3 regions of the Kribbella sp. NPDC050281 genome follow, and region 1 is predicted to be linked to each of the others. Evidence: predicted binding sites of a transcription regulator. Region 1 holds the regulator's gene; each other region holds the start of a gene.

Region 1 (9,420 bases):
GGCGCCGGGGTTCGAGTACGCGCCGCCGACGGCGAGGACAGAACCGACGACGGTGGCGACGACCGCACGCCAGTTCCAGCCGGCCGAGTACCAGTAGCGGCCGCCCGGTAGGTAGAGGTCAGCGAGGTACAGGCTGGTGCGGTCGATCAGCCAGTACCCGGCGATCAGTACGCCGGCGACCGAGGCGAGCAGGCCGCCGTAGAAGGACAGCCAGACGAAGATGTAGATCGACGGGTCGGAGATCAGCCGCCACGGCTGGATCACGACGCCGATCACGCCGGTGACCAGGCCGGCGGTCCGGAAGTTCAGCCAGCGCGGGACGGCGTTGGCGAAGTCGTACGACGGGCTGACCACGTTCGCCGCCACGTTGCACGACATCGTCGCCAGGATCGCCATCACCAGGCCGATCGTCACGACCACCGGGTTCTCGAACCGGCGGGTCAACTCGACCGGGTCCCAGATCGCCGTGCCGTAGACCAGCACGGTGCCGGACGTGGTGATGATCGAGACGAGCGCGATGAACGACATCGTGGTCGGCAGGCCGATGATCTGGCCGACGACCTGCTGGCGCTGCCCCTTACCGAACCGGGTGAAGTCCGGCATGTTCAGGCTGAGCGTCGCCCAGAACGCGATCATGCCCATCAGCGACGGCGCGAAGATCTTCCAGAAGTCGGCATCCCAGCCGAGCTTCGACGGCTGCGACAGGATCGGGCCGAACCCGCCGGCCTTGACCAGGATCGCCACCATCAGCGCCAGGAACGCGACCGTGACCAGTGGCGCCGCCCAGTTCTCGAACCGCCGCAGTCCCTCGATGCCGCGCCAGATCAGCACCATCTGGAGCACCCAGAAGAACGCGAAGCTGAGCCACATCGTCCACGGGTGCCCGCCGACCGCGGACGCCTCCGTCCAGCCGTTGCCGAACAGTTCGCCGACGATCACGAAGATCGCCTGGCCGCCGATCCAGGTCTGGATGCCGAACCAGCCGCACGCGATGAACGCGCGCAACAGGGCCGGGAAGTTCGCGCCGCGGACGCCGTAGAAGGCGCGCGCGAAGACCGGGAACGGGATGCCGTACTTCGTCCCGGCGTGGCTGTTCAGCAGCAGCGGGACCAGCACGATCAGGTTCCCCAGCGTGATCGTGATGAACGCCTGCAGCCAGTTCATCCCGAGCGCGACCAGACCCGCGGCCAGCAGGTAGCTGGGGATGTTGTGCGCCATTCCCATCCACAGCGCCGCATAGTTGTACGTCGTCCAGTGCCGCTCGGGCAATCGGGTCGGCGCGAGCTCCGCGTTGGCGTACGGGCTGTCCGCGAGTACGGCGGGATCAGCCAGTTCGACTCTGCCGTCGGGATGAGTGGTCTGCTCGATCGTGGTCATGGTTGCCACCCCATCCGGTCGTGGTTCGCGCCGCACTTCGCAACAAAGTGCGGCAAACCTGACGCGGTGTCAACGGACAACTACAACTTGATCGCCCGACCCGTGCACTTGCGGTAATCAGCCGGGGCCGAGCAGGGGCAGCGTCGGGCGGCGCGGGGTGCCGAGTGCCTCGTAGCCGCGCTTGATCGCGTCCTGGAGTTTCTCGAGCGGCCACGGCCAGTCGTCGGTGTGGGCGAGAGCCTGCTCCAGCGGGGTGCCGCCGTGGTGGAGACCGGAGATGGTGTTGGCGACGGTGCCGAGGTCGCCGGCCTGGTCGCGCACGAACTCGGCGTCGACGACCGCGCCGTGACCAGGGACGACCTTCGACGAGCCGGACAGCATCCCGATCACCCGGTCGATCGTGTCCGGCCACTCCAGCGGGAACGAGTCCTCTCCGTACGACGGTGGCGCCGACTCCTCGATCAGATCGCCGACGAAGTACACGTCCGCATCCGGTACGACGACCACCACGTCGCCATCGGTGTGCGCGTTCCCCAGATGCAGCAACTCGACCCTGCGGTCACCGAGATCGACCACCCTCGCCACCGCGAAGGTCTGCGCCGTCAGTTCGGCGGCCGTCGCGGCGTTCTCGTGGGCGATGACCTCGGCCTGATCGAAGACGCTGTTCCCGGCGACGTGGTCGAAGTGCGCGTGGGTGTTGACGACCCAGCGCACCGGCTGATCGGTCAGTTCGCGGATGTGGTCCCGCAGTTCCTCGGCCTGCTCGGTCGTCGCCCGGGTGTCGATCACCAGCGCACCGTCCGCCCCGACGACCAGACCGACGTTGAGGTCCCATTCGTCGTACCGGCGGACCCAGCAACGATCGCCGACTTCGGCCCACGTACTCATGGGAGCGAGATTACTTGCCGAATACATCCCCTCCGACCACCGGTCCCGTCGCATCCAGGGGACGGAATCGCACTTGAAGGGCGGTCGGGCGGCGCCTAGTGTCACGGTGGCGGTTCGCAACGGTTCCGAACTCGGCAGCGAAACTTTCGAAGGGCGGTCGGCGTGACGACACGACGTGCACTGGTGGTCCGGGGCGGCTGGGAAGGGCACTCGCCGGTCGAGGCGACCGACCTGTTCATCCCGTTCCTGGAAGAGAACGGTTACGAGGTGACCGTCTCGGACAGCACCGAGAGCTACCTCGACCTGGACGGCACCGACCTGGTGCTGCAGTGCGTCACGATGAGCGAGATCGACGCCGACCACTTCAAGGGCCTGGAGGCCGCGATCCGCCGCGGTACCGGGTTCGCCGGCTGGCACGGCGGCATCGTCGACTCGTTCCGGGCCAACGCCGACTACAGCTTCATCACCGGCGGGCAGTTCATCTCGCACCCGCACGGCTTCACCGACTACCGCGTCGACGTCGTCGCGGAACACCCGATCGTCGAGGGCATCACCCACTTCGACGTCCACACCGAGCAGTACTACGTGCACTACGACCCGACCAACACCGTGCTCGCCACGACGACGTTCCGCTCGCATCCGGACTACCCGTGGATCGAGGGTGCCGTGATGCCGGCCGTCTGGACCCGGACCTGGGGCGCGGGCAAGGTCTTCGTCTGCACCGTCGGCCACAAGCTGGACGACCTCGAAGTACCTGAGGTGCGGACCATCGTCGAGCGGGGGCTGCTGTGGGCGAGCAAGTGACGGGCATCGGCATCGTCGGTACGGGCGTCATCTCCGGCACCTACCTCGACCACCTGGCCAAGCTGCCTGGCGTCGATGTGGTCGCGGTCGCCGACCTGGACATCAGCCGCGCGCAGGCGATCGCCGACAGCAACCCTGCCGTCCGCGCGATGTCCCCGGACGAGCTGTACGCCGCGGACGACGTCGAGATCGTGCTGAACCTGACCATCCCCGCCGCCCACGCGCCGGTGCACCAGGCCGCGCTCGAAGCCGGCAAGCACGTGTACGGCGAGAAGCCGCTGGCCGTGGACCGGGCCGAGGCGGAGCCGCTGCTCAAGTACGCCGCCGCGAACAACCTCCGTGTCGGCTGCGCGCCGGACACTGTGCTCGGCACTGGCACCCAGACCGCCCGGGCTGTCATTGACCGCGGCGACATCGGCGTACCGACGGCTGCCACTGCGTCGTTCGTCACGCCCGGGCACGAGCTGTGGCACCCGGCGCCGGAGTTCTACTACCAGCCCGGCGGTGGTCCGGTCCTCGACATGGGCCCGTACTACGTCACGAGCCTGGTGACCCTGCTCGGTCCGGTACGACGCGTCACCGCGCGGGCCGGTCAGTCGAAGCAGGAGCGGAAGATCCACACCGGTCCGCGAGCCGGCGAGACATTCCCGGTCCAGGTGCCGACGCACGTGACCGGCGTACTGGAGCACGAGTCGGGTGCGCTGACCACGGTGCTGATGTCGTTCGACATCTGGGCCACGCGGTTGCCGCGGATCGAGGTGCACGGGACCGAGGGCAGCCTGTCCGTACCCGACCCGAACGGGTTCGATGGCAAGGTCGAGATCGCTACCGCTGCCAACCGCGACTGGGCAGAGGTCCCGGTCGCCGGTGGGTACGCCGGAGCCGGCCGGGGCGTCGGGGTCGCGGACATGGCCCGGGCGGTCCGCACCGGTCAGCCGCACCGGGCCGACGGTGCACTGGCCTACCACGTGCTCGACGTACTCGAGTCCTTGCTCGAAGCGGCAGCCCAGGACCAGCCAGTGGATGTCGCGAGCACAGTCACCCGGCCCGCGCCCGTACCGTTGGGAGCGTCCCCCGAGCTTGCTTGAGACCCGTCCCACGCCGTCACGCGTCGGTGCGAGCTACTACGGCTCGGTAGACTGGCACTCGTTTCAACTGAGTGCCAAGGGTCACTGAGTCGTACGTCGAGGCGAGGGAGGTGGTGCGCGTGCTGGACGATCGCAAGCTGGATGTTCTCCGCGCCATCGTCGAGGACTACGTGGCGACCCATGAGCCGGTCGGCTCGAAGACGCTGGTGGACCGGCACAACCTCGGGGTGTCGCCGGCAACCGTGCGTAACGACATGGCTGCGCTGGAGGAGGAGGGGTACATCACCCAGCCGCATACCAGCGCCGGCCGGATCCCGACCGACGCGGGCTACCGGCTGTTCGTCGACAAGCTGAGCACGGTCAAGACGCTGTCGCCGGCGGAGAAGAAGGCGATCACCTCGTTCCTGGCCGGCGCGGTCGACCTGGACGACGTCGTACGCCGTACTGTCCGGCTGCTGGCCCAGATCACCCGCCAGGTGGCGATCGTGCAGTACCCGTCGCTCAACCGCTCCAGCGTCCGGCACATCGAGGTCGTCACGATGACCCCGCGCCGGCTGCTGCTGGTGCTGATCACCAGCACCGGCCGGGTCGAGCAGCGGATCGTCGAGCAGACGAACGACGTCGACGAGCAACTGATCGCCGACCTGCGCTCGCGGCTGAACACCGCACTCTCCGGGCAGCGGCTGACCGAGGCGACCACGTCCCTGGCCGCGGTCACCGACCTGTTCGCCCCGGCGGACCGGCCACTGGTCGCGGCGATCGTGACGACGCTGCTGGAGACGTTCACCGACGAGGTCGGCGAGCAGCGGATCGCGGTCGGCGGCGCCGCCAATCTGACCCGGTACGGCGACGACTTCGAGCGGAACGTGAAGCCGGTGCTGGAGGCGCTGGAGGAGCACGTCATTCTGCTCAAGCTGCTCGGCGAGGCCACCAACCCGCAGACCCTGACGGTCCGCATCGGGCACGAGAACCCGTTCGAGGAACTGGCCACCACCTCGGTGGTCGCGACCGGCTACGGGTCCAAGTCGGAGGCGCTGGCCACGCTCGGCATCGTCGGCCCGACCCACATGGACTATCCGAGCACGATGGGCGCCGTGAGGGCCGTCGCGCGCTACGTCAGCCAGATCTTGGCGGACACCTAAATGACTGAACCCAACCCCTGGTCTGGAGTATGAGCACCGATTACTACGCCGTCCTGGGCGTCAGCCGCGACGCGACGCCGGACGAGATCAAGAAGGCGTACCGCAAGCTGGCACGCCAGTACCACCCGGACGTGAACGACTCCGAGGACGCCCACCACAAGTTCCAGGAGATCGGCCGCGCCTTCCAGGTGCTGAGCGACCCGCAGAAGCGGCAGCTGCACGATCTCGGCGGTGACCCGTTCGCGACCGCGGGCGCCGGCCCGGGCGGCGCGGGCTTCGGCCAGGCCTTCACGTTCACCGACATCATGGACGCCTTCTTCGGCCAGACCGGCGGGGCCACCCGCGGGCCGCGGCCGCGGACCCGGCGCGGCCAGGACGCACTGATCCCGCTGCGGATCGACCTGGCCGAGGCCGCATTCGGCACCACCCGGGAGCTGAAGGTCGACACCGCCGTACTGTGCCCGACCTGTTCGGGTTCCGGTGCGGCGGCCGGCTCCGAGCCGGTCACCTGCGAGATCTGCCACGGTCGGGGCGAGGTCACCCACACCCAGCGGTCGTTCCTCGGCGAGGTCCGCACCATGCGGCCGTGCCCGAACTGCCGCGGCTTCGGTACGACGATCCCGAACCCGTGCGTCGAGTGCGCCGGCGACGGCCGGGTCCGGTCCCGCCGGACCGTCACGGTCAAGATCCCCGGTGGCGTCGACAGCGGCACCCGGGTGCAGCTGTCCGGCCAGGGCGAGGTCGGCCCCGGCGGCGGCCCGGCCGGCGACCTGTACGTCGAGATCGAGGTCGAGCCGCACGACATCTTCACCCGCAACGGCGACGACCTGCACTGCACGGTGACGCTGCCGATGACGGCGGCCGCGCTCGGCACCACGATCGACCTGCCCACGCTGGAGGGCGAGACCACGCCACTGGAGATCCGGCCCGGCACGCAGTCCGGGACGGCGATGACACTGACGGCTCGTGGTGTCCCGCGCCTGCGGCACGCGGGTCGCGGCGACCTGATCGTCCAGGTCATCGTCGAGACTCCGACCAGGCTGGACGACTCCCAGGTCGACCTGCTCCGGCAGTTGGCCGAGGCTCGTGGCGAGGAGCGTCCCCAGGGTCAGGTCCAAGCCGCCCACAAGGGCGTCTTCGGCCGCCTCCGCGACGCCTTCGGCGCCCACTGAAACAGGCTTGGCCGGCTCCGCCGGCCTCGCGGGAAGGTGATGGGCTGGTGGGCGTTGCCGTTTTCTTCGCGCCGGAACTCGTGGGCGACGAACTGACCCTGGACGGCCCGGAGGGCCGGCATGCGGCGGTGGTTCGGCGGATCGGGCCGGGTGAGCGCATTCGGTTGACCGACGGTCGCGGCTCGTGGGCCGAAGGCCCGGTGACGGCTGCGTCCAAGGCCGGGGTGACCGTGTCGGTGCAGCAGCGTGGGCACGAGGCGGCGGCTTTGCCTCGGTTGGTGGTGGTGCAGGCGTTGCCGAAGCGGGAGCGGGCCGAGCTCGCGGTGGAGATGCTGACCGAGGTCGGGGTCGATGTGATCGTCCCGTGGAACGCGGAGCGGAGTCAGTTCCGCAACAACCCCGAGCGGTCCGCGAAGACGTACGGGAAGTGGCAGGCCTGGGCGTTCGAGGCGAGCAAACAGTCCCGCCGTTCCTGGTTCGCCACCGTGGAGCCCATCGCGAGTACGCCGGAGGTCGCGCGACTACTTTCCGCCGCAGCACTCCCCGTCGTACTGCACGAGGAAGCCAAGACGCCGCTCGCCTCGCTCGAGCTCCCGACCGAGGGCGACATCGTCATCGTCATTGGCCCGGAAGGCGGCATCGCCCCGGCCGAGCTGGCCACCTTCGCCGCCGAGCCCATCCGCCTCGGCGACACGGTCCTCCGCACCTCAACCGCCGGCGTAGCCGCAGCCGCCGCGCTCCTCTCGCGCTCCCGCTGGGCTTAGCATCCGGACTTGCCGCTGGCGGGTTGTTTCATCGCCGGCGTCAAAGAACCGGTCAGCGAGCAAACAACCTGCTAGCGGACCTCGATGGTCTTGGAGTCGACGTCGGTGGTGGAGCCGTCGCCGGGGGAGATGAGGAAGGCCTCGATCTGCCAGGGGCCGGGGGTGAGCTTGAGGTTGAAGGCGAAGGGCGTGAACTTCTGGCCCTCCTTGGTGTTCGTGTAGCCCTTCCGTACCTCGCGGGTCTTCAGGTTCGTGGCCTCGTAGTTCACCGTCGCCTCGTACGCCGCGGCCGTGCCTTCGACGGTGACCATCGACTTGGTCAACTGACCCTGGGCCGGGGAGGTGATCCAGACCAGCGCCTGGACGTTGGCGGCCTGGGCGCGACTGAGCGGCGTACTGGTGTCGACCTGGCCGAACAGCCGGGCACCGACCTGGCCGCCCTGGGTGATCTGGACCTGCTGGCTGCTGTCGTCGAGGGCGCCTTGCACCGTGTAGATCAGCTGCTGGGCGGCCACGTCGGCGGTCTCGGGGTCGAGCTTCGTCGTCGGGAGCCGCTTGAAGTCGACGGTGACCGTGCCGTCGGACCTGGTGACGGTGTTGATCTCGGCGCCCCGCCACACGGAGTAGTAGTCAGGGTCGCCGGGCTGCTTGGACGTCATGATCCGGACCGCCTCGACGGCGGGCCGGCCACTCACCTTCGCCCAGGTGCGGTAGAGCCGGACCTTCGGTGTGGCCTTGGTCGTCGCTCCCGGAGTGGGACGGACCGCGGTCTTGTCGCCGAGCCAGTAGACCGGGACGAGGGTTCCCTTCACCATCGGCTCCGGCGTACCGCGGCGGTCCTTCGGCAGCGAGGTCGCCTGTGCCGTCGGCGGCTCTGGCGGCGGCTGGCTCGGCGAGGCGCTGGACTGTGGGGTGGTCGACGACGGCAGTGCGGAGGCGCTGGTCGACGTACTCGGACCGGCTGCGACGCCGCTGTCACCTGCGGTGTTCGTGTTGTCGTCGAGGACGGTGAAGGCGCCGATCACCGCCGCCGTGCCGACGATTGCAGCGCCCGCGGTCAGCACCCACGGGCGCCGGGACGTCGTACGGCGCTGGGCCCGGGCGCGGGCCTGGATCTCGGGCAGTGAGTCGGTCGGCTCGACCCGGTCGGCCTCCTCGTGCAGGGACCGCCGCATCAGCTCGTCGAACGAGTCGTTGGGATGTTCGTTCATACGTTCTGCTCCAGGAGCTGGCGCAGCGACTTCGTCGCCCGCGCGGCGTGGCTCTTCACCGATCCCCGGCTGATGCCCATCGAGTCGGCGATCTCCGCTTCGGAGAGGTCACCGTAGTACCGCAGCACCATCACGGTGCGTTGCTTCTCCGGCAGGGTGCGCATCGCTTCGATCACCCGGTCGGTCTCGGCCGTCCGCAGCGCGGCCTGCTCGGCGCTCGGCGCGTCCGGCAGCGAGCGTGGCGTGTGCTTGTCGACGACCACCAGATGACGCTGGCGGGAGCGACAGCGGTTCACCACCGCGGTGCGCAGGTAGGCGAGAGCCTTGTGGGGGTCGCGCAGCCGGTGCCAGCGGCCGTGCATCGCGACGAACGCGTCCTGCACGATCTCCTCCGCCGTACCGGTGTCGCGCAGCAGCAGGGCGCCGAGCCGGACCAGCGACGTGTAGTGCGCCGTGTAGACAGCCGTCAACGCCTCGTCGGCATCCCACGAGGACTCATGTGTCACGCACTCTTCGTACACCACGGCTGGTTGCGCCACGACACGATGACGCGGAGACCCTCTTGCAGGTTGACAACACACCCGGGTTGACAACTACCAGGCCCCGTTTCGGGCGGTTCGGGCGTGTTCCGGGGAATTACAAGTGAGGGTGTCAGTGGAGACGGCTAGCATGGGTTAGTCAGTCAGTGATCATCGGCATCAGGAGGAAGAGCCTGTCCAGGCCACGCAGTATCGAACCGGAGGCGCGCGCGAACGGCCGTGGACGCGATGAGCTGTCCCGATCGAGCACCGCCACCAGCGCGCAGGCGTCGCACAAGATCGTCGTGCCGAACAGCATCGACATGGTGGCCCTGCTCGGAGCCCGGGACGAGTTCCTCCGCATCGTCGAGAAGGAGTTCGCCGCCGACATCATGGTCCGCGGCAACGAGATCACGCTCAACGGCGAGCCGGCCGAGCTGGCCCTGGCCGAGCGGC
Region 2 (9,420 bases), on a different contig from region 1:
CTGGAGACCGCCGGCTGTACGGCGCGCGACCTGACGCGGATCGCGGTCGGTGTCGGTCCTGGCCCGTTCACCGGACTGCGGGTCGGACTGGTCACTGCCCGGACCATGGCCGACGTACTCGGGATCGAGGTTGCCGGCGTCTGCAGCCTGGACATCCTGGCGCGGCAGTCGTCGCTGACGCTGCCGGTGGCCGTCGCGACCGACGCGCGGCGCAAGGAGATCTACTGGGCTCTGTACGACGGCCCGGCCGCCGACGGAAGTCGGCGTCGCCTGGAAGGGCCGGCGGTGGATCGCCCGGCCGAGGTCGCACACGTGCTGTCGGGTCTCCCGGTGATCGGCCGGGGCGCGGTCCTGTACGGCGAGGCGCTCGGTGTGACGGACGTCGATGTGGCCGAGTACCCGTCGGCCGAGGTGCTTGCGACGGGCGTTGCGACCGGGACCCTCGACGTCGTCGAGCCCGACCCGCTGTATCTGCGCCGGCCCGACGTGACGATGTCCGCCGGGCCGAAGAGCGTGCTGCCGAAGTGAGACCAGCCATTCGACCGGCGACCGCGGACGATCTGCCCGCTCTGGTCGCGTTGGACGAGGTGTGCTTCGGGCCGGACGCCTGGAGTACGGTCTCGTGGACGACCGAGTTCGACCGGCTGTCCGAGGATCGGGTGATCCTGGTCGCGGACGAGGGCGCGGCCGTCGGGTACGTCGTACTCCTGGTGCCACCGGTCACGCTGGACGTGGTCGAGTTGCTGCGGATCGCGGTGACTCCGGCCGAGCGCCGTACCGGGATCGGCGGGCAGTTGATGACGGCGGCGCTGGCGCGCTGCGCCGGCCGGACCGTGTTACTGGAAGTTGCTGCGGGCAATCAATCGGCTGGTGGGCTCTATGAAAGCTTTGGTTTCCAGGAGATCAGCCGGCGGCGCGGGTACTACGCCGGCGGTGAGGATGCGGTGATCATGCGGTGGCGGGAGGAATGGTGATGGCGAACGAGCCCTTCATCCTGGGGATCGAGACGTCGTGCGACGAGACCGGGGTCGGGATCGTCCGCGGGCAGACGCTGCTCGCCGACGCGATCGCGTCCAGTGTCGAGGAGCATGCCCGGTTCGGCGGCGTCGTACCGGAGGTGGCCAGCCGCGCGCACCTGGAGGCGATGGTGCCGACGATCCGGCGTGCCTGTGAGACGGCCGGGATCGAACCGACCGACGTCGACGCCGTCGCGGTCACCAGCGGTCCAGGCCTCGCCGGTGCGCTACTGGTCGGAGTGGCCGCGGCCAAAGGGCTCGCGCTGTCGCTCGACAAACCGCTGTACGGCGTGAACCACCTCGCGGCGCATGTCGCCGTCGACACCTTGGAGCATGGCGATCTGCCCAAGGGCTGTGTCGCCATGCTGGTGTCGGGCGGGCACTCGTCGTTGCTCGCGGTCGAGGACATCACCGAGGGCGTGCTGCCGATGGGGAGCACCATCGACGACGCCGCGGGCGAGGCCTTCGACAAGGTCGCGCGGGTACTGGGTCTGCCGTTCCCGGGTGGTCCATATGTCGACAAGGCGGCACGGGACGGTGGCGACCGGCTCTACGTCACGTTCCCGCGTGGGCTGACGTCGCAGCGCGACCTCGAGCGGCACCGGTTCGATTTCTCCTTCTCCGGTTTGAAGACCGCGGTCGCGCGCTGGGTCGAGGCGCGGCGTCGCGACGGTGAGGACGTGCCGGTGAACCATGTCGCCGCGGCCTTCCAGGAGGCGGTCTGCGACGTACTGACCCGCAAGGCGATCGACGCGTGCAAGGACCGCGGCTTCGAGCACCTGTTGATCGGTGGCGGTGTCGCGGCGAACTCACGGCTGCGCGTGATGGCCGAAGAGCGGTGCTCGGCGGCAGGCATCGCCGTACGGGTGCCGCGGCCGGGGTTGTGCACCGACAACGGCGCGATGGTGGCAGCGCTCGGCTCGGAGCTGGTCCGGGCCGGGAAGTCGCCGTCGTCGTTGGGGTTGCCGGCCGACTCGTCGATGCCGATCACCGAGGTGCTGAACAAATGAAGTGGACACACCCGCACGGGTTCGAGGCCGACGACGACACGTCCCGGATCGACGTCGACGTGGTGCACGGCTTCCTGAGTACGTCGTACTGGGCGCCAGGGATCCCGCGGGAGGTCGTGGCGCGGTCGATCGCGGGGTCGCTGAACGTCGGAGTGTTCACGGCGGACGGGGCGATGGTCGCGTTCGCTCGCGCGGTGACGGACCGGGCGACGTTCGCATGGATCGCGGATGTGTTCGTGGTGCCTGAGCAGCGCGGGCATGGGCTGGGGAAGTTCGTCGTGGCCACGCTGCTCGACCATCCCGAGTTGCAGGGTGTACGTCGCGTCATGCTCGGGACCGAGGACGCGCACGAGCTCTACCGGCGGCACGGTTTCACCGAGCTCGCCGCCGACGGCCGCATGATGGGCATCCGTCGGGACCCCGCAGACATCTACGGCCGCCCATGAGTGGTCCTGCTGTGGATTTGGTCTGGCATCCTGCCGGGGCGACGGATCTGGTGCTGCTGGCTCATGGCGGGCAGGAGAATTCGACCGCGGTTCCTCATCTGTGGCGGGCGCCGATCCTGCGGATGTGGCCGTTCGCTCTCGCCGCCCGATCGGCTGTTCCCACGGCTGCGGTCGGCATGCTGCGCTATCGGTATCGCGGGTGGAACGGGTCCGCCGCCGACTCTGCCGTTGATCTCCGGGCGGTCCTCGACGAGCTGCCACCGGTGATCCGGCGGGTGGTGCTGATCGGGCACTCGATGGGTGGCCGGGCGGTCGTGGCCGCAGGCAATCATTCTCGGGTGGCCGGCGTACTGGGCTTGGCTCCTTGGCTGCCCGAGGGCGAGCCGCTGACCGCGCTGCGTCCGCCGGTGACGTTCGCCCATGGCACGGACGACACGATGACCGATCCGCGCGCGACCGCCGCGTACGCCGAGCGCCTTCGCGCAGCCGGCAGTCCGGTCACGATGTATGCGCTCGCCGGGGAGGGCCACGCCATGCTCCGTCGGCCGACCGACTGGAACACCGTGGTCGCCAACTTCACCACCACTGCCCTGAACGCCACAGCACCGGCCCTCGGCACGGACGGCCCGCGCATTGAGTCACTCCCGCAGTACGGTCCGAAGGCGTTGTTGCCGATCGCGGTCGGGTCGATTGCGGTGGCACGCTTCCGGCTGCCGGTCGTGGAACGGTTCGAAGTGCACTGCAGTGCGGGGAAGAGCACGGCAGCGGGCAGAGACCTGGGGTGACTTCGCCGCCTGCTCCCCAGGTGAACGGTCAGCGGCCAACCGGTTCTGCCACCTACCCTGCCGAACCCAGGTGAACGCCCGACTGCACCCGCATGACACTCAGTCGACGTCCGCCTCCTCAGACCGGACGTCGCCCGTTTAGTGGCGGATCCCCGGGGAGTGCAGCAGCAGACGCAGCACCTCGCCTACCGGCAGGTCGCCCGGGGACCCGCTCGCGAGATCGATCATATGTTCGAATGCACTCACTACGCAAGTCCGGCGCGAAGGGAGTTCACAGCATGCCAGCCAGCAAGGACAGACTCCGATGGGAAGGCCTCCCGGAGCCCGTGCGTGCGCTGATCGAGGAGCTTGCCGGCGGCCGAGTCGCGTCCGCAAAGAACTGCGCCGGCGGCTACTCGCCCGGACTGGCGTCCCAGCTCGACCTGGTCGATGGACGGCGTGTGTTCGCGAAGGCGATCTCCAGCGAGGACTGGCCGATCGAGTACGCGATGTACGTCGACGAGGCGCGCATCACGACGCGACTCCCGTCCGGTGTGTCCGCGCCCCGTCTCATCGGCACAGCGTCGTACGGCGCCTATCTGGTTCTCGTCTTCACCTACGTCGACGGTCGCGAACCGCAGTATCCGTGGCGACCGGACGAGCTGGAGCGGGTCCTGGAGGCGATCACCGCACACCCGGCGCCGGACGGTCTGCCCACTGACTTCCCGCGACTCGGCGGCTGGCGCGAGGCGCGCGACGTACCCGGCTGGGATCGTGCTCACCTGATCGCCCTGGAGGACCGTGGCCTGGAGGTTGTCCAGGGCAACGAACTCGTGCACGGCGATCTCTACCCGCACAACATCCTGCTCGGCGCCGAGCAGGTGTACTTCGTCGACTGGCCGCACGCCCGCCGCGGATCGGCGTCCCTCGACGTGATCGCTCTCCTGTCCACCGCCGCCTGGCACGGCCTCGATCCCGAGCCGTACGCCGCCAATCATCCGCTGACCGCCCGGCTCGACCCTGACGACCTCACTGCCGTTCTGGCCGCCCACGCCGGCTTCTGCATGAAGGGCGCCGGCCCTGGCCCGATCGGCGAGTACAAGCAGGGCCTGGGCCTGGCAGCGCTCGAATGGCTCAGGGCTCGATCTTGACCCGGCGGCAGGAGTAGGCGACGGCGTCGCGACCGATGCGCGTGATGATCAGCGTGGCGGACTCCGAGCCCTTCGGAGCGAGCTTCTTCCGGAGCTGGGCCGGGTCGACGTCCACCCCGCGCTTCTTGATCTCGAGCGTGCCGATGCCCTGCGTGCGGACCCAGGATCGCAGTGCCTTCTCCTTGTACGGCAGCTCCTCCACCACCTCGTACGCCGACGCGAGCGGGGTCGGCACGAGCTTCGGTGCGGTGACGTACGCGATCCGCGGATCCAGCAGCCACCCGTCAACCGCGGCGGCCACCGCGGTCACCAGACCGGCCCGCACAACGGCACCATCCGGCTCATAGATGTACCGCTCGACCGGACCGCTCTCAGCCTCGGGCGCATCCGCCACACTCACGCCACTGGGCAGCAACGTCGCCCGCCGCGGGGTGCCGGTGTACAGCGCCCCGGACCAGAGCGCGGCCTCCTTCACGTCACCGGCGTCGGAGATCCACTCCGCCTCGACGCCCTCGGGTACGGCGTCGTGCGGGATGCCAGGCGCGACCTTCACGCAGGCAGTGCGCTGCAAGAGCTCGGTGACAAAGGTCCACGGCGGTGAGTAGGCATTGTGGTCGAACACGCGCCGACCATCAGCGCGTCGAGCGGGGTCCGCGAACACCACGTCGTACGGCGTGAGCTCGGTGGACTCGGCGTCGCCGACCATGACCTCACCGGGCAGACCGAGGGCGGCCAGGTTGGCGCGGGCTGTAGCTGCGGTCTCCGGGTCACGTTCGACGCCGGTGACCCGTAGACCGGCGCGGGCCGCACTGATCAGGTCGCCACCGATCCCGCAGCCCAGGTCGACCACACTGCTGCCCGGCAAGGCCGCTGCGATGCGTGCGGCCCGGTGCGTGCCGACCGTGGTCCTGGTGGCCTGCTCCAGACCGTCCGGGGTGAAGTACATCCGGGCCGCATCCGCTCCGAACTTGGCGACGGCCCGGTGCCGCAGCGATGCCTGAGTGACCGCGATCGTCACAAGCGTCGCGTCGTACCTGCGCCGCAGCCTCTCGACCAGCTGCAGCTCCTTGCCGGGCTGGTACGCCGCACAGGCCTCAGCGAGTACCTCGGTGCCCGACCCGTCCAGCAACGCGGTGACAGTCACCCCGCAACTTTAGAGCGGGCTCGAGCAGCTCCTGCTCCAGCTGTTGGTGGCAGAGGAGTAGAGGCGCCAGTTCATGGCCGCGCGGGTCTTGGGGCCGTAGATGCCGTCCACCACGAGCTTGTGCTTGCGCTGCACCGTCTTGACCACTGCACGGGTGTTGCTGCCGTAGATGCCGTCGACTGCGAGGTGAGTGCCGTAGCAGAAGTTCAGGTTGCGCTGCAGGACCTGGATGGCGGTGTCGGGGTCGCCGTACACGGTGGAGCCGCGATTCGGGTCGTCGCCGTACATGAGGTTGCAGGTGGTGCTCTTGCTCGCGTAGATCGACGGCATCGGGATGCCCCAGCTGCTGTTGACCGGCACCAGGATGGCCGCGCGGCACTGTGGCAGTGCGGCCGCGGCCTTGGTCTCTGCCTCGGCGGACGTGCGGGTCGCGTCGGTCGACTGATCGGCCGGAGCCTGCTCCGCCGGCTGATCTGCGGCGGGAGCTCCAACGCTCGGGGTGGCCGGCTGGTCCTTCGACACTCCGGCGGCGACCGCTCCGGCGGCCACTGCGACCACTGCGGCAAGGACCGCTATCGTGCGCCCGGACAGCTTGGGTAGAGACGGGAAGCTGATGGCCATGGTCGCTCCTCGGACCCGGTGGGAAGCCCTCCTGTGGAAACGGTCGCACGGCGACGGGGGTCAGGCCCAGCGTTCGGCCACGATCCGTACCCGGCCGGTCACAGACTCCGCCGACAGAGGAAGTCTGGCACTCGAGTTGACCGAGTGCTAATCGCGGCCTAGATTCGGTGTTGGCACTCTCCACCCGAGGGTGCCAGCGGTCCGGCCTCTGACCCCCGCGACGGCAGGGGAGCGCGACCACCCTGAACTGCAGACAAGCAAATCGACCGTGGAGGTCAGCAAGTGTCGGTCACGATCAAGCCGCTCGAGGACCGCGTCCTCGTCGCGCCGCTCGAAGCCGAGCAGACCACGAAGTCCGGCCTGGTGATCCCGGACACCGCCAAGGAGAAGCCCCAGGAGGGCGAGATCCTCGCCGTCGGCCCCGGCCGCATCGACGACAACGGCAACCGCGTCCCGCTGGACGTCGCCGTCGGCGACAAGGTCATCTACTCCAAGTACGGCGGCACCGAGGTCAAGTACGACGGCCAGGACTACCTGATCCTGGGCGCCCGCGACATCCTCGCAGTCGTCAGCAAGTGACGGCCGCTCGCTGTTCCTGACTGACACCGCCCTGGTGCCCTCCCGGCGCCGGGGCGGAGTCGGTCCGGGGCAGCGAGCTCGGAACTGCTGTTACGAAGCGCGAATTTCAGAGAGGGACTGGATTTTTCATGCCGAAGATCCTCGAGTTCGACGAGAACGCTCGGCGCGCGCTGGAGCGCGGCGTCGACAAGCTCGCGAACACGGTGAAGGTGACGCTGGGGCCGAAGGGCCGCTACGTCGTCCTGGACAAGAAGTGGGGCGCCCCGACCATCACCAACGACGGTGTCACCGTCGCCCGTGAGGTCGAGCTGGACGACCCGTTCGAGAACCTTGGTGCGCAGTTGGCCAAGGAGGTCGCCACCAAGACCAACGACATCGCCGGTGACGGCACCACCACCGCGACGGTGCTGGCGCAGGCACTGGTGCACGAGGGCCTGCGGGCCGTCGCGGCCGGGGTCAACCCGATGGGCCTGAAGAAGGGCATCGAGGCGGCCGTCGAGGCCGTGTCGGCCAAGCTGATCGAGACTGCGCGGCCGGTCGACGACAAGGGCGACATGGCCCACGTCGCCACCATCTCCGCCCGGGACGCCGAGATCGGCGCCCTGATCGCGGACGCGTTCGACAAGGTCGGCAAGGACGGTGTGATCACCGTCGAGGAGTCGAACACCTTCGGGACCGAGCTCGAGTTCACCGAGGGCATGCAGTTCGACAAGGGCTTCATCTCGCCGTACTTCATCACCGACGCCGAGGCCGGCGAAGCGGTGCTGGAGGACCCGTACATCCTGATCCACCAGGGCAAGGTCTCCGCGATCGCGGACCTGCTGCCGCTGCTGGAGAAGGTCGTGCAGTCCGGCAAGACCCTGCTGATCATCGCCGAGGACGTCGAGGCCGAGGCCCTGTCCACCCTCGTGGTGAACAAGATCCGCGGCAACTTCACCTCCGTCGCCGTCAAGGCGCCGGGCTTCGGTGACCGCCGCAAGGCGATGCTGGAGGACCTGGCCGCGCTGACCGGCGCGCAGGTCGTTGCTCCGGAGGTCGGGCTGAAGCTGGACCAGGTCGGTCTGGAGGTGCTCGGTTCGGCGCGCCGGATCGTGGTCTCCAAGGACAACACCACGGTGGTCGACGGCGCCGGCAAGTCCGACGACATCGACGGCCGGGTGAACCAGATCAAGGCCGAGATCGAGCGCACCGACTCCGACTGGGACCGCGAGAAGCTGCAGGAGCGGCTGGCCAAGCTGGCCGGTGGCGTCTGCGTGATCAAGGTCGGCGCGGCCACCGAGGTCGAGCTGAAGGAGAAGAAGCACCGGATCGAGGACGCCGTGTCCGCGACCCGGGCCGCGATCGAGGAGGGCATCGTCGCCGGCGGCGGCTCCGCCCTCGTGCACGCGGCTGCCGTCCTGGACAAGGGTCTGGACCTCGAGGGTGACGAGCTCGCCGGTGTCCGGATCGTCCGCAAGGCGATCGTCGAGCCGCTGCGCTGGATCGCCGAGAACGGCGGCTACGAGGGCTACGTCGTGACCGCCAAGGTCGCGGAGCTGGAGGTCGGCAGCGGCTTCAACGCCGCCACCGGCGAGTACGGCGACCTGCTGGCCCAGGGTGTGCTGGACCCGGTCAAGGTGACCCGGTCCGCGCTCGCCAACGCCGGCTCGATCGCCGCACTGCTGCTCACCACCGAGACCCTCGTGGTCGACAAGCCCGAGGAAGAGGAGCCCGCCGCAGCCGGTCACGGCCACGGTCACGGTCACTGATCCTCAGGTAGTAGTTCCACAGCACCGCCCCGGCAGTCCTGCCGGGGCGGTGTTCTGTTGGGATGGGCTTGTGACGCTGATCAGAGAACGTGGCGAGCAGGACCTGGACATCTGCGTCCGGCTGTTGCGGGATGTGCATGAGGTGGCTGGGTACCCGGTGAACTGGCCGGCGGATGCGCGGAAGTGGTTGACGCCGGAGGACGGGCTCGGGTGCTGGGTGGCTGTCAGCGACGGGCGCGTGGTGGGGCACGTGGCGCTGACCGCCAACGGGCCTGACGGCGTGTCCGTGGAGCGGTTGTTCGTGGATCCGAAGGCGACCCGCGCGGGGATCGGACGGCAGTTGCTGGACCATTCGGTGAAGACGGCGGCGGAGCTCAGGCGGAAGCTGTCCTTGGAGGTCGTGGACAATCGCGGTCCGGCCGAGCGGCTGTATCGGCGGGCCGGATGGCTGGAGACCGGCCGCACCCCGATCGACTGGGGTGGCGACCAGGCCTGCGAGCTCATCCACTTCGACGCCCCCAGCTAAGGGACGAGGATCGCGCGACGATCGCGCAGTACAGGATCCGTACGGGCCAGTAGTGACAGATCGTGACCAGAATCTGGTTGTGATCACGAATTGCCACTAGGCAAGGGAAGGTGAGAGCCGTACCATCTGTCAGGCTGACCGGTCCGACACGAGGGGGGCGAGGGTGACCGAGGTCCAAGTACCACACACCCACGACCGGGTCGAGCTTCGAGATCTTGCCGCACGCGCGAGCGAAGGCGATCGGACAGCTCTGAACGACCTGCTCACCAGGGTGCGTGCCGTGGCCCACCGCTATGTGCGGTCGAGGCTGTGGACCTATCCGGGCGGCGCCGACATGGTCGACGACGTCGCGCAGGAGGTTTGTGTCGCGGTGTTCGGCGCACTCGGCCGGTACCGCGACGAGGGGAGGCCCTTC
Region 3 (9,420 bases), on a different contig from region 1:
GGCGCTGGTCGCGGAGAACCCAGAGGTCTACTCACCTTCCTGGGAGGGCGGCCGGTTCGCCTGGCTGGAGATCGACCTGGCCGCGGCTGACGACGACGAGGTGCAGGAGTTGATCACCGAGGCCTGGCGCCTGACCGCACCGAAGTTCCTGGTCGCCCAACTCGAGTCCAAGGTCTAGTCGAGGAGCTTGCGGACCAGGACCCACTGCGGGCTGGTGCGGCTGACCTCGGTGAAGCCGGCGTCCAGGAAGACGGACAGCGGGCCGCGGTAGAGATCCGCTGACGGAGTGCGGTCGGCCAGTGTGGTGTCGACCGCGCAGCCCTCCACGGACGGAGCGGCGTACTCGCGGGCCATGGCGACGGCGCCGGCCGCCAGTTCACCCGCAACGCCCTTCCGGCGCTTCCCGACCGGTACGACGAAGCAGGTGACCACCCACGAGTCGGGGTGGTCCGTCCGCCAGTGGGGTGAGGCCACGACCCGTGGGTACGACGTGCGTGGGGCGACTGCACACCAGCCGATCGGTGTATGGCCGTCGTACGCAAGGACGCCGGGTGGTCGCTCACCGTGACACACCTGGGAGCGCAAGCCCTGGCGATTCTCGTCCGGGGTGGCGTCGGACCAGGCACGGCCGCGGAGGCGGAAATACTGGCACAGGCAGCGCGACGGATCGCCGCGCTCACCCATCACCGTTGCCACGTCCCGCCACGAGTCCGGACCCGCCGGTCGCACCTCCACCATGCGCATACGGTAGCGAGGACCTGGCTTGCACTCGTTTGGGGCGAGTGCTAATACTTGGTTAGCACTCCATGGGTGAGAGTGATAATGCTCGTGCTCGTGGAGTGGGACAGAAGACGGCCTCGATGAGGTGCTGGGACTGTGGCGGGACGTGACCGCTGCGCTGCCGGTGCCGTCCGTCGCGGGCATCCGGCCGGCTGAACCACCAAGACTCGACGCGGGAGGACTCGCGGAGAATGCCCAAGCTGATTTCTTTCAACGAAGAGGCGCGCCGCGGCCTCGAGCGGGGTATGAACACCCTCGCCGATGCCGTCAAGGTGACGCTTGGCCCGAAGGGCCGCAACGTCGTCCTGGAGAAGAAGTGGGGCGCCCCCACGATCACCAACGACGGTGTCTCCATCGCCAAGGAGATCGAGCTCGAGGACCCGTACGAGAAGATCGGGGCCGAGCTCGTCAAGGAAGTTGCCAAGAAGACCGACGACGTCGCGGGTGACGGCACTACCACCGCCACCGTGCTGGCTCAGGCTCTCGTCCGCGAGGGACTGCGCAACGTCGCCGCCGGCGCCAACCCGATGGGCCTGAAGAAGGGCATCGAGAAGGCGACCGAGGCGGTCAGCGAGCAGCTGCTCAAGCTGGCCAAGGACGTCGAGACCCGCGAGCAGATCGCGTCGACCGCGTCCATCTCGGCCGCTGACAACCAGGTCGGCCAGATCATCGCCGAGGCGATGGACAAGGTCGGCAAGGAAGGCGTCATCACCGTCGAGGAGAGCAACACCTTCGGCCTCGAGCTCGAGCTCACCGAGGGTATGCGCTTCGACAAGGGCTACATCTCGCCGTACTTCGTGACTGACACGGAGCGGATGGAAGCGGTCCTGGACGACCCGTACATCCTGATCGTCAACAGCAAGATCTCGAGCATCAAGGACCTGGTCCCGGTGCTGGAGAAGGTCATGCAGACCGGCAAGGCCCTGGCCATCATCGCCGAGGACATCGAGGGCGAGGCGCTGGCCACCCTGGTCGTCAACAAGATCAAGGGCACCTTCAAGGCCGTCGCCGTCAAGGCGCCGGGCTTCGGTGACCGCCGCAAGGCCATGCTGGTCGACATCGCCGTCCTCACCGGTGGCGAGGTCATCTCGGAGGAGGTCGGCCTCAAGCTGGACTCCGTCGACCTGGAGCTGCTCGGCCAGGCCCGCAAGATCGTCGTCACCAAGGACGAGACGACCATCGTCGAGGGCGAGGGTGACGCCGACCAGATCTCCGGCCGGGTGAACCAGATCCGCGCCGAGATCGAGAAGTCGGACTCCGACTACGACCGCGAGAAGCTGCAGGAGCGGCTGGCCAAGCTGGCCGGTGGCGTTGCGGTGATCAAGGTCGGCGCGGCCACCGAGGTCGAGCTGAAGGAGCGCAAGCACCGCATCGAGGACGCCGTTCGCAACGCGAAGGCGGCCGTCGAGGAGGGCATCGTCGCCGGTGGTGGCGTGGCTCTGCTGCAGGCGTCCGTGGCGGCGTTCGAGAAGCTGGAGCTCGAGGGTGACGAGGCGACCGGAGCGCAGATCGTGCGCCACGCCGTCGAGGCCCCGCTGAAGCAGATCGCGATCAACGCCGGCCTCGAGGGCGGCGTCGTGGTGGAGAAGGTCCGCAACCTCCCGACCGGACACGGCCTGAACGCCGCGACCGGCGAGTACGTCGACCTGATCGCGACCGGCATCATCGACCCGGCCAAGGTGACTCGTTCGGCGCTGCAGAACGCGGCGTCGATCGCGGCCCTGTTCCTCACGACCGAGGCCGTCATCGCCGACAAGCCGGAGAAGGCCTCGGCCGCTCCGGGTGGCGCGCCCGACATGGGCGGCATGGACTTCTGAGCTAGGAAGTCCGACAGCACACAGCAGGACAAAGGCGGTCCCGGGTCCCCACCCGGGACCGCTTTCCGTTGTGGGTGGGGGGTTGTGGGTGTGGGGAGGTCCGACAGCGCACGGCAGGACAAAGGCGGTCCCGGGTTCCGACCCGGGACCGCTTTCCGTTGTGGGTCAGGTGCCGGTGATCAGGTGGGTGGCGAGGACGGGGGAGAAGGTGCCGAGGGGGACGGTTGGGGTGAGTCCGCAGAGCCCGTCGGAGGTTCCGGGTGTGGTGAGCCAGAGCAGCAGATCGGCGGGGGTGCCGGTTGTCGGGCTGGACTCGTCTGGTGCGGCGCCAACCTGCGGCGGGGCGCCCAGCTTTCGGCCGGTGGGGTTGCACCAGGTGCCGTTGGAGCCGTTGCCGTTGCGGCTGGTGTCGATGACGAACTCACCGGCGCCGCCAAGCGCCGCCTTGATCGCGGTGCCCCTCGCCGCGGATTCCTCGGTCGTGTAGTAGTTCGACGTGTTCAGCGCGAAGCCGCGGATCTTGCCGATGTCGACCAGCCGCAGCCGCCGTGCCATCTCCTTGGTCTCGAGCGTGGTCGCCGTACCGGCGTCCATGTAGGCCCAGGTGTTCGGGTTCTTCGTCGCGAACTGGTTGGCGGCGTACTTGAGCAGCGCGATCCGCGCCGGCCGGTCCTTCCTCGACAGGCAGTCGAGCCGTGCCAGCGCGTCCGGCTCAATCACCACGATCGCCGGCCGGGCACCGATCCCGTCGGAGAACTGGCTGATCCAGGTCCGGTACGCCGACGGCGACTCGGCCCCACTACTCCAGCGACCACCGCAGTCGCGGCCCGGGACGTTGCCCGCGACAAGCACCGGCAGCTTGTCCAGCGTGTCGGCGGCCGCGGTGTACGCCGTCACGGCCTGCTTGACGTCACCGCTCGTACGACCGAACCACCGCGCACCCGCCTGGTCTGCGATCCTGGTCTTGATCTCGGTCGCACCTGGGTGCCGTCGTACGTAGCCGGCCGCGCTGGAATCCGGATCGACGAAGAAACCGCTGGTCAGCTTGAGTGGGTTGCCGGTCGCGACGGCCAGCCCGGGTGCGGGCCGGCCGCCGGCGACCAGTCCGACGGCGAGCAGGCCGATCACGACCGTGCGCAAGGTCGACATCGAGGATGAGTCCTTCCGTCAGGGGCGGGATGGTTACTCAACGTGTCGACGACAGTACCGTCGCAGGTGGGGACTAGCTCTCTTCGTCGACCTCGCAGAACGACGCGTAGTGGTCGGCGGTGTAGTAGACCTGCGCGGGGTCGGTGGTCGCGCCGCCACCGATCAGCCGGCGCGCGCCGCGGTCGGGCGATCCAGGCGTCTTGACGGTGTACTCGTGGTAGTAGCCGGTCGACTCGTCCGGCAGGATGCCTTCCCGGTTCTGGAACACGGTGCCGTCCTGGCTGTACGGGAACGGCCCACCGGAGTGGATGAGTTCGAGCGTGTCGGAAGCCTGCGACGGCAACGAACTGAGCGCACAGTCCGGAACAGCGGCGACGGACTGCGCAGGGACGGTCTGGGAGTGCGTCGGTACGGCGTACGCCGTGGAGCCGAGGGTGGTCGCGGCGACGAGGGTGAGGGCGGCGATGAGGGTTCTCATGCCCGGAGGCTTCCCTGCTCAGGCGACCGCGGTACATCCCAACTGTGAATAACAGTTGGACTATGACCCCGTACTGGCTCTAGTGTCTGGCCCGGCGAGAGTACATTCCGCAGCGGAAGGAGCGACCGATGAGCACACCGACTTGTTTCCCGGCGCGACCGATCCGCTCGCACAGCTCGCACTGAGCGGAAGCGCGCCTCCTGCTGGAGGATCTGTGACCATCCGCACCATCGTCGAGGCTGACCTCGACACCATCCGCACTCTGATCGAGCAGAAGTCCGTCAACACCGTGACGGCCGAGCGCTACGGCGAGTACGTTGCCGAGGGCATGTATCGCGACGACTGGACCTGGGTCGCCGAGGAGAACGGCGAGATCCAGGCGCTCGCCATCTGGTGGGGCGCGCCCGACGAGGACCACCCGTTCAGCATCGACGGCCTGTACTACGCCGGCGACGGCGACCCGGTGCCGGTCTGGACGGCGCTGATCGAGCAAGGCATCAAGGCACGGCCGGCCGATGCCGAGCCGCCGGAGTACCACTTCTTCCTGGACAGCGACTGGCAGGACCAGCCCGACGTCGTCGCCGCGCTGGAGCCGCGCTCGCGTGCGGTCGCCGCGGTCGGGCTGACTCAGATCACCGACCGGCTGCGGTACGAGTGGAAGCCGGAGTACGGACTGCCTGAGCGGTCTACCCGAGTGCGGTTCGAACCGGCCGATGACGAGGCGTTCGTCCAGGTGTTCGCCCGCGTCAGTGAAGGCAGTCTCGACGCCGCGACCGCGCGGGAGATCGCCCGGCTCGGGGTCGAGGGCGCGGCCCGCGACGACCTCGCCGTGTACAAGTCGATGCCGGGTGAGCGGAGTTGGTGGCGGCTCGCGTACGACGCCGACGGCAAGCTGATCGGGTTCGCGATCCCGTCGGCCAATGCGGGCGGCCCGGTCGTCGGCTACCTGGGTGTGGTGCCCGAGCACCGGGGGCACGGGTACATCGATGACTTGCTTGCCGAGATCACCCACCTGCTGGCCGAGACCGGCGCCGAACACATCCGCGCGGACACCGACTTCGGCAACGTCCCGATGGCCAAGAGCTTCGAACGCTTGGGATACCGGAACTTCGCGGTCCGCAGAGTCCTGTCCTTCCCGGAGGTCTGAGCGCTGCCCCTCGGCGCTCCCAACTGGGTGAGCCGAGGGGCAGACGGCCGCCGTTCCGGCCCCTATGCTCCCTGACATGTCAGAGAGCCCCGGTGCCTGCCCGGAGTCAGGGAGGCCCGGCGATGCGTGACATCGCGCTCATCCTGCACGTCGTCGCGGGAGTGGTGGCGGTGGTGTTCGGCCCGCTCGCGATCGTGCTCACGTTGCGGCGGCATGGGCTGACCTGGGCCGGTGAGGTCTACCACTGGGCGATCGCAGTGGTCTGCCTGACCGCACTCGTGCTGGTGCCGTACGACTGGTCGCAGTTGTGGGTGTTCTGGCCGATCTCGGTCGCGACGTACCTGTTCGTGTACCTCGGCCAGCGGGCCGCCGAAGCACCCGGCGGACTGTGGTACCGCGGTGTGCTGCGCGGCTACGGCGGTGGCTGGATCGCCTTGTGGACAGCGATTGTGGTGGTGAGCCTGCCGCATCAGGCCTGGTCCTGGGTGCTCCCGATCGTGGTCGGCTCCGCCGTCGTCGAATGGCTCTGCTTCAAGCCGTCGCCGGGCTGGACCCACGAGGCCCAGCCCGGCAACTGAAGGCGTCTTCCAGCTGCTTCAGCGAAGTGGTGTGAAGAACGATTGCAGGTCGGAGGTCAGGAGGTCGGGGACCTCCATCGCGGCGAAGTGGCCGCCGCGCTCGTACTCGTTCCAGTGCTCGATCTTGCCGGCCGGGTCCGCCAGGCCGCGGATCGCGCTCTCGGCACCGAACACCGCGACTCCGGTCGGAGGCCCGCTGACCTCGTGGCCACCCCAGCCTTCCGAATCACCTTGTGCCTGCTGCGCGACCATCGCCTTCCAGGCCCGCATGCCGTCGTACACCGCATGTGCCGACGATGCGCCGGAACCGGTGAACCAGTACAGGCTGATGTTGGTCAGCAACTGATCCCGGTCGACCGCCTCGGTCGGCAGCGGGTGGATCGGGTCGGTCCACTCCGCGAACTTCTCCACGATCCAGGCGAGCTGCCCGATCGGCGAGTCGTTCAGCGAGTACGCCAGCGTCTGCGGCCGCGTCGACTGCAGCACCAGGTAACCGAAGCCCTCGTCCAGCATCGTGTTGAACCGCTCAGCCCGCGCTCGGTCCGACTCCGACAACCCGTCCAGCGGCAACGGGTCCCCAAACGGCGTACCCGCGGTAACTCCCGCCAGGTGTACGCCGACCACGTGCGCCGGATCCACCATCGCCAGCATCCCCGCAACACCCGATCCGGCATCCGTGCCGTGGGCGCCGTACCGCTCGTACCCGAGCCGGCTCATCAGCTCGGCCCACATCTGCGCTACCCCGAACAGGTTGAATCCACCGGGTCCGAGGGGAGTGGAGAACCCGTAGCCAGGCAGCGACGGTACGACGACGTGGAACGCGTCAGCCGGATCACCGCCGTACGCCGCCGGATCGGTCAGCCGCCCGATCATCTGCTGGAACTCCACCGGCGACCCCGGCCACCCGTGGGTCAGGATCAGCGGCAACGCATCCGGCGACGCGGACCGCTGGTGGAAGAAGTGGATCCGCTGACCGTTGATCTCGGTCGTGAACTGCGGAATCTCGTTCAGCGCAGCCTCGGCGGCCCGCCAGTCGTAGTCGTTGGCCCAGTACTCGGCCAGCTCCTTCAGGTAGCTGACAGGAACCCCGCGGCTCCAGTCGTCCACCGGCGGCGTCGCGGGCCATCGTGCGTTGGTCAGCCGCGCCTTGAGGTCATCCACCTCCGCCTGCGGAATCTCGATCCGGAAGGGCCTGATGTCCGTGTTCGTCGTCATACCCCCACGCTACGAACCATTGCGGCGAGTTCCCTTCCGCAATAGAAGACCTTCTGAAGAAGAAGATCAGGGGATCAGGACCAGCTTGCCGCGGACGCCTCCTGCTCTCAGCAGGTCAAGGGCAGCGGCGGCTTCGGTGAGGGCGAGGGTCTTGGCGACGGTCGTGGTGATGCGGCCGGCGTCGGCGGCACGCGCGATCCCATCCAGGCGCCGGCCGTCGGGCTCGGCCCGGACGATTGTGGGCTCGATGCCACGCGCCGGGGTGAATTGACCGCCGGGGACCCAGAACTCCGGGACTGCCGTGACATACCTGCCACCGTCGCGGACAGCCCCGAACGCCGCACGGGCCCGCGGGCCGCCGACGACGTCCAGGGCGGCGTCGGCCGAGGCGGGCGCGGGCGTGGTCGTCGAGTCCGGCGTGTGGACGGTGATTCCCCGAGCGACAGCGAGTTCGGCCGCGAACCGTCCGACCGCACCACGCGCTCCGTTGACCAAGAGCGTCTGGCCGGCCCCGAGATCGAGGAGGTCCAGCGCCTGGTGTGCGGTGAGTGCGGCCAGCGGCAGCGTGGCGGCCTCGACCCAGTCCAGGTTCGCCGGCGCCGCGGCCACGTGTCCTGCCGGGAGCGTCACGTACTCTGCATAGCCGCCGACCTGCGTCCGGGAATGACCGGTGCTCGCGATCACCGCGGCCCCGGCCTCCCAGTCGCCCGCCTCGACCACACCGGCCACGTCGTAACCGGGGACGAGCGGCAGCCGGAGTTCGTCGTACCAGCGGTAGTTCCCGGCCACCATGCCGAGGTCGGCCTGGTTGACCGCCGCGGCCATGACCTTGATCAGGACCTCGCCGTCAGCCGGTCGCCTCACCGGAAGGGCGTGCGGCCGAAGGGCCGCTCCGGGGCCGACTCGATCGGTCGCCATCACGCGCATCGTCGTCATGTTCCCGACCGTAGGCACTGCCGGGCCGGTCGTCGTTGATCGAGATCAATCGCCGCCGGATCCGGCTCAGGGCCTCGGGTGTGACACCGACGTACGACGCGATCTGGCGCTGCGTCAGCCGGGTCGCGAGGGCGCCGTGGTCGGCCAGGAACTGCCGGTACCGTGCGGTCGCGTCGGTCAGCAGCAGCTCGCTCTGCCGCTGTTCGACGCGAAGGTAGAGCTCCTCGGTGAGCCGGGCGACGAGCCGCTGCCAGCCCGGGTTCGCCGCGACCATCGCGTCGTATCCGGACCGCGGGGCGACCATGAGCTCGGCCGGCTCGAGCGCCTCGATCGTGAGCTGCGAGGCCTCCTTGCGCAGCGCCGCGCTGTAGGCGCAGACAAGCTCGCCCTCCGCACGGAATCCCATCGTCCGCTCGGTCCCCGCCGGGTCGGAGGCATACAGCCGGAAGAGCCCTCGCTCGACGAATCCGACCCGGTCGGGCCGGTCGCCGGCCCGGACCATCAGCTCACCGCGTTCGACCCGCGCAGGCCGGAACACCTCGCGACCGCGCGCCGCCTCGGCCGCCGGGAGCTGAGCCAGGAAGCGCTCGAATTCACTCATGCGTTCACAACACCACCCACCCGCCGCACCCGACAAGCCAGGCGAGCACGAGCACCCTCAGGCTTGGCCGGCTTTTTCTTCCGGGGTGGACTTGCGGACGACGAGACGTGTCCAGGCGCCGACGTACACGCGGTCGTCCGGGTTCAGCTCACGTCGCTGCCCAGGGGAGATCGGGTCCTCGGGAAGCGGTCCGGACGCAGGCCCTACGTAGGTGCCGTTCGAGGACTGGAGGTCCTCGACCCACCAACGCTGACCGTCGGTCGTGAGTTGCGCTTGCCGGCGGCTGACGCCGGTGTCGTCTCCGCAGTCGACCTCGGGCGTGATGCCGCGGCTGCGGGATGGGCGGCCGACCAGCACGCTCTTGTCGTTCAGCGGGATCACGACCGGCAGGCCGGGCGACGGACACGGGTCGTCGCTCTGCTGTACGGCGTACCAGTCCGGATCGACCCACCGCTCAACGACCCATTCGGCGACCTCGGCAGGCGGCGCCGGGGGCATCGGCGGCACCGGCGCGCCAGGCGCGGACAGGTCGAGTGAGGAGGCAGCGCGCGGCATGGTGCCGGTGGTGAAGTCGTAGCCGCAGCTCTCGCAGAACAACGCGTCCGTGGCGGCCGGCTCCGAGCAGTTCGGGCAGGTCTGGGCGGCCGAAGCGGGCGCAGGCGCCGGCGCGGCGACGGCCGGAGCCGGCACCGAGGCCGCTGCCGGGGTTGCCGCGGTGC

Evidence for each region. The regulator HrcA, encoded in region 1, represses chaperone genes, less so after heat shock. The targets are predictions, from matches to a motif close to TTGGCACTCGNNNNNNNCGAGTGCCAA.
Region 2: the regulator HrcA is predicted to act here: its motif matches at 6,277-6,303, upstream of groES (co-chaperone GroES).
Region 3: the regulator HrcA is predicted to act here: its motif matches at 763-789, upstream of groL (chaperonin GroEL).

The regions. Positions count from the first base shown of each region.
Region 1 covers NZ_JBFAKS010000018.1:120,021-129,440, forward strand. Annotated here, with positions in the region: gene AB0I34_RS21035 (NCS1 family nucleobase:cation symporter-1) at 1-1,377, opposite strand, end outside; gene AB0I34_RS21040 (MBL fold metallo-hydrolase) at 1,495-2,265, opposite strand; gene AB0I34_RS21045 (ThuA domain-containing protein) at 2,428-3,069, shown strand; gene AB0I34_RS21050 (Gfo/Idh/MocA family oxidoreductase) at 3,054-4,157, shown strand; gene hrcA (heat-inducible transcriptional repressor HrcA) at 4,277-5,299, shown strand; gene dnaJ (molecular chaperone DnaJ) at 5,329-6,471, shown strand; gene AB0I34_RS21065 (16S rRNA (uracil(1498)-N(3))-methyltransferase) at 6,519-7,235, shown strand; gene AB0I34_RS21070 (Gmad2 immunoglobulin-like domain-containing protein) at 7,307-8,446, opposite strand; gene AB0I34_RS21075 (SigE family RNA polymerase sigma factor) at 8,443-8,952, opposite strand; gene AB0I34_RS21080 (hypothetical protein) at 9,125-9,289, opposite strand; gene AB0I34_RS21085 (PhoH family protein) at 9,288-9,420, shown strand, end outside.
Region 2 covers NZ_JBFAKS010000011.1:4,111-13,530, forward strand. Annotated here, with positions in the region: gene tsaB (tRNA (adenosine(37)-N6)-threonylcarbamoyltransferase complex dimerization subunit type 1 TsaB) at 1-528, shown strand, start outside; gene AB0I34_RS13925 (GNAT family N-acetyltransferase) at 525-974, shown strand; gene tsaD (tRNA (adenosine(37)-N6)-threonylcarbamoyltransferase complex transferase subunit TsaD) at 974-2,026, shown strand; gene AB0I34_RS13935 (GNAT family N-acetyltransferase) at 2,023-2,472, shown strand; gene AB0I34_RS13940 (alpha/beta fold hydrolase) at 2,484-3,257, shown strand; gene AB0I34_RS13945 (phosphotransferase) at 3,536-4,387, shown strand; gene AB0I34_RS13950 (class I SAM-dependent methyltransferase) at 4,371-5,531, opposite strand; gene AB0I34_RS13955 (peptidoglycan-binding domain-containing protein) at 5,541-6,152, opposite strand; gene groES (co-chaperone GroES) at 6,435-6,731, shown strand; gene groL (chaperonin GroEL) at 6,860-8,479, shown strand; gene AB0I34_RS13970 (GNAT family N-acetyltransferase) at 8,550-9,005, shown strand; gene shbA (RNA polymerase sigma factor ShbA) at 9,169-9,420, shown strand, end outside.
Region 3 covers NZ_JBFAKS010000011.1:53,601-63,020, forward strand. Annotated here, with positions in the region: gene AB0I34_RS14155 (MmcQ/YjbR family DNA-binding protein) at 1-178, shown strand, start outside; gene AB0I34_RS14160 (hypothetical protein) at 175-738, opposite strand; gene groL (chaperonin GroEL) at 972-2,597, shown strand; gene AB0I34_RS14170 (glycoside hydrolase family 6 protein) at 2,763-3,746, opposite strand; gene AB0I34_RS14175 (ribonuclease) at 3,820-4,224, opposite strand; gene AB0I34_RS14180 (GNAT family N-acetyltransferase) at 4,439-5,371, shown strand; gene AB0I34_RS14185 (hypothetical protein) at 5,494-5,949, shown strand; gene AB0I34_RS14190 (epoxide hydrolase) at 5,968-7,164, opposite strand; gene AB0I34_RS14195 (NADP-dependent oxidoreductase) at 7,231-8,100, opposite strand; gene AB0I34_RS14200 (Crp/Fnr family transcriptional regulator) at 8,012-8,701, opposite strand; gene AB0I34_RS14205 (FHA domain-containing protein) at 8,759-9,420, opposite strand, start outside.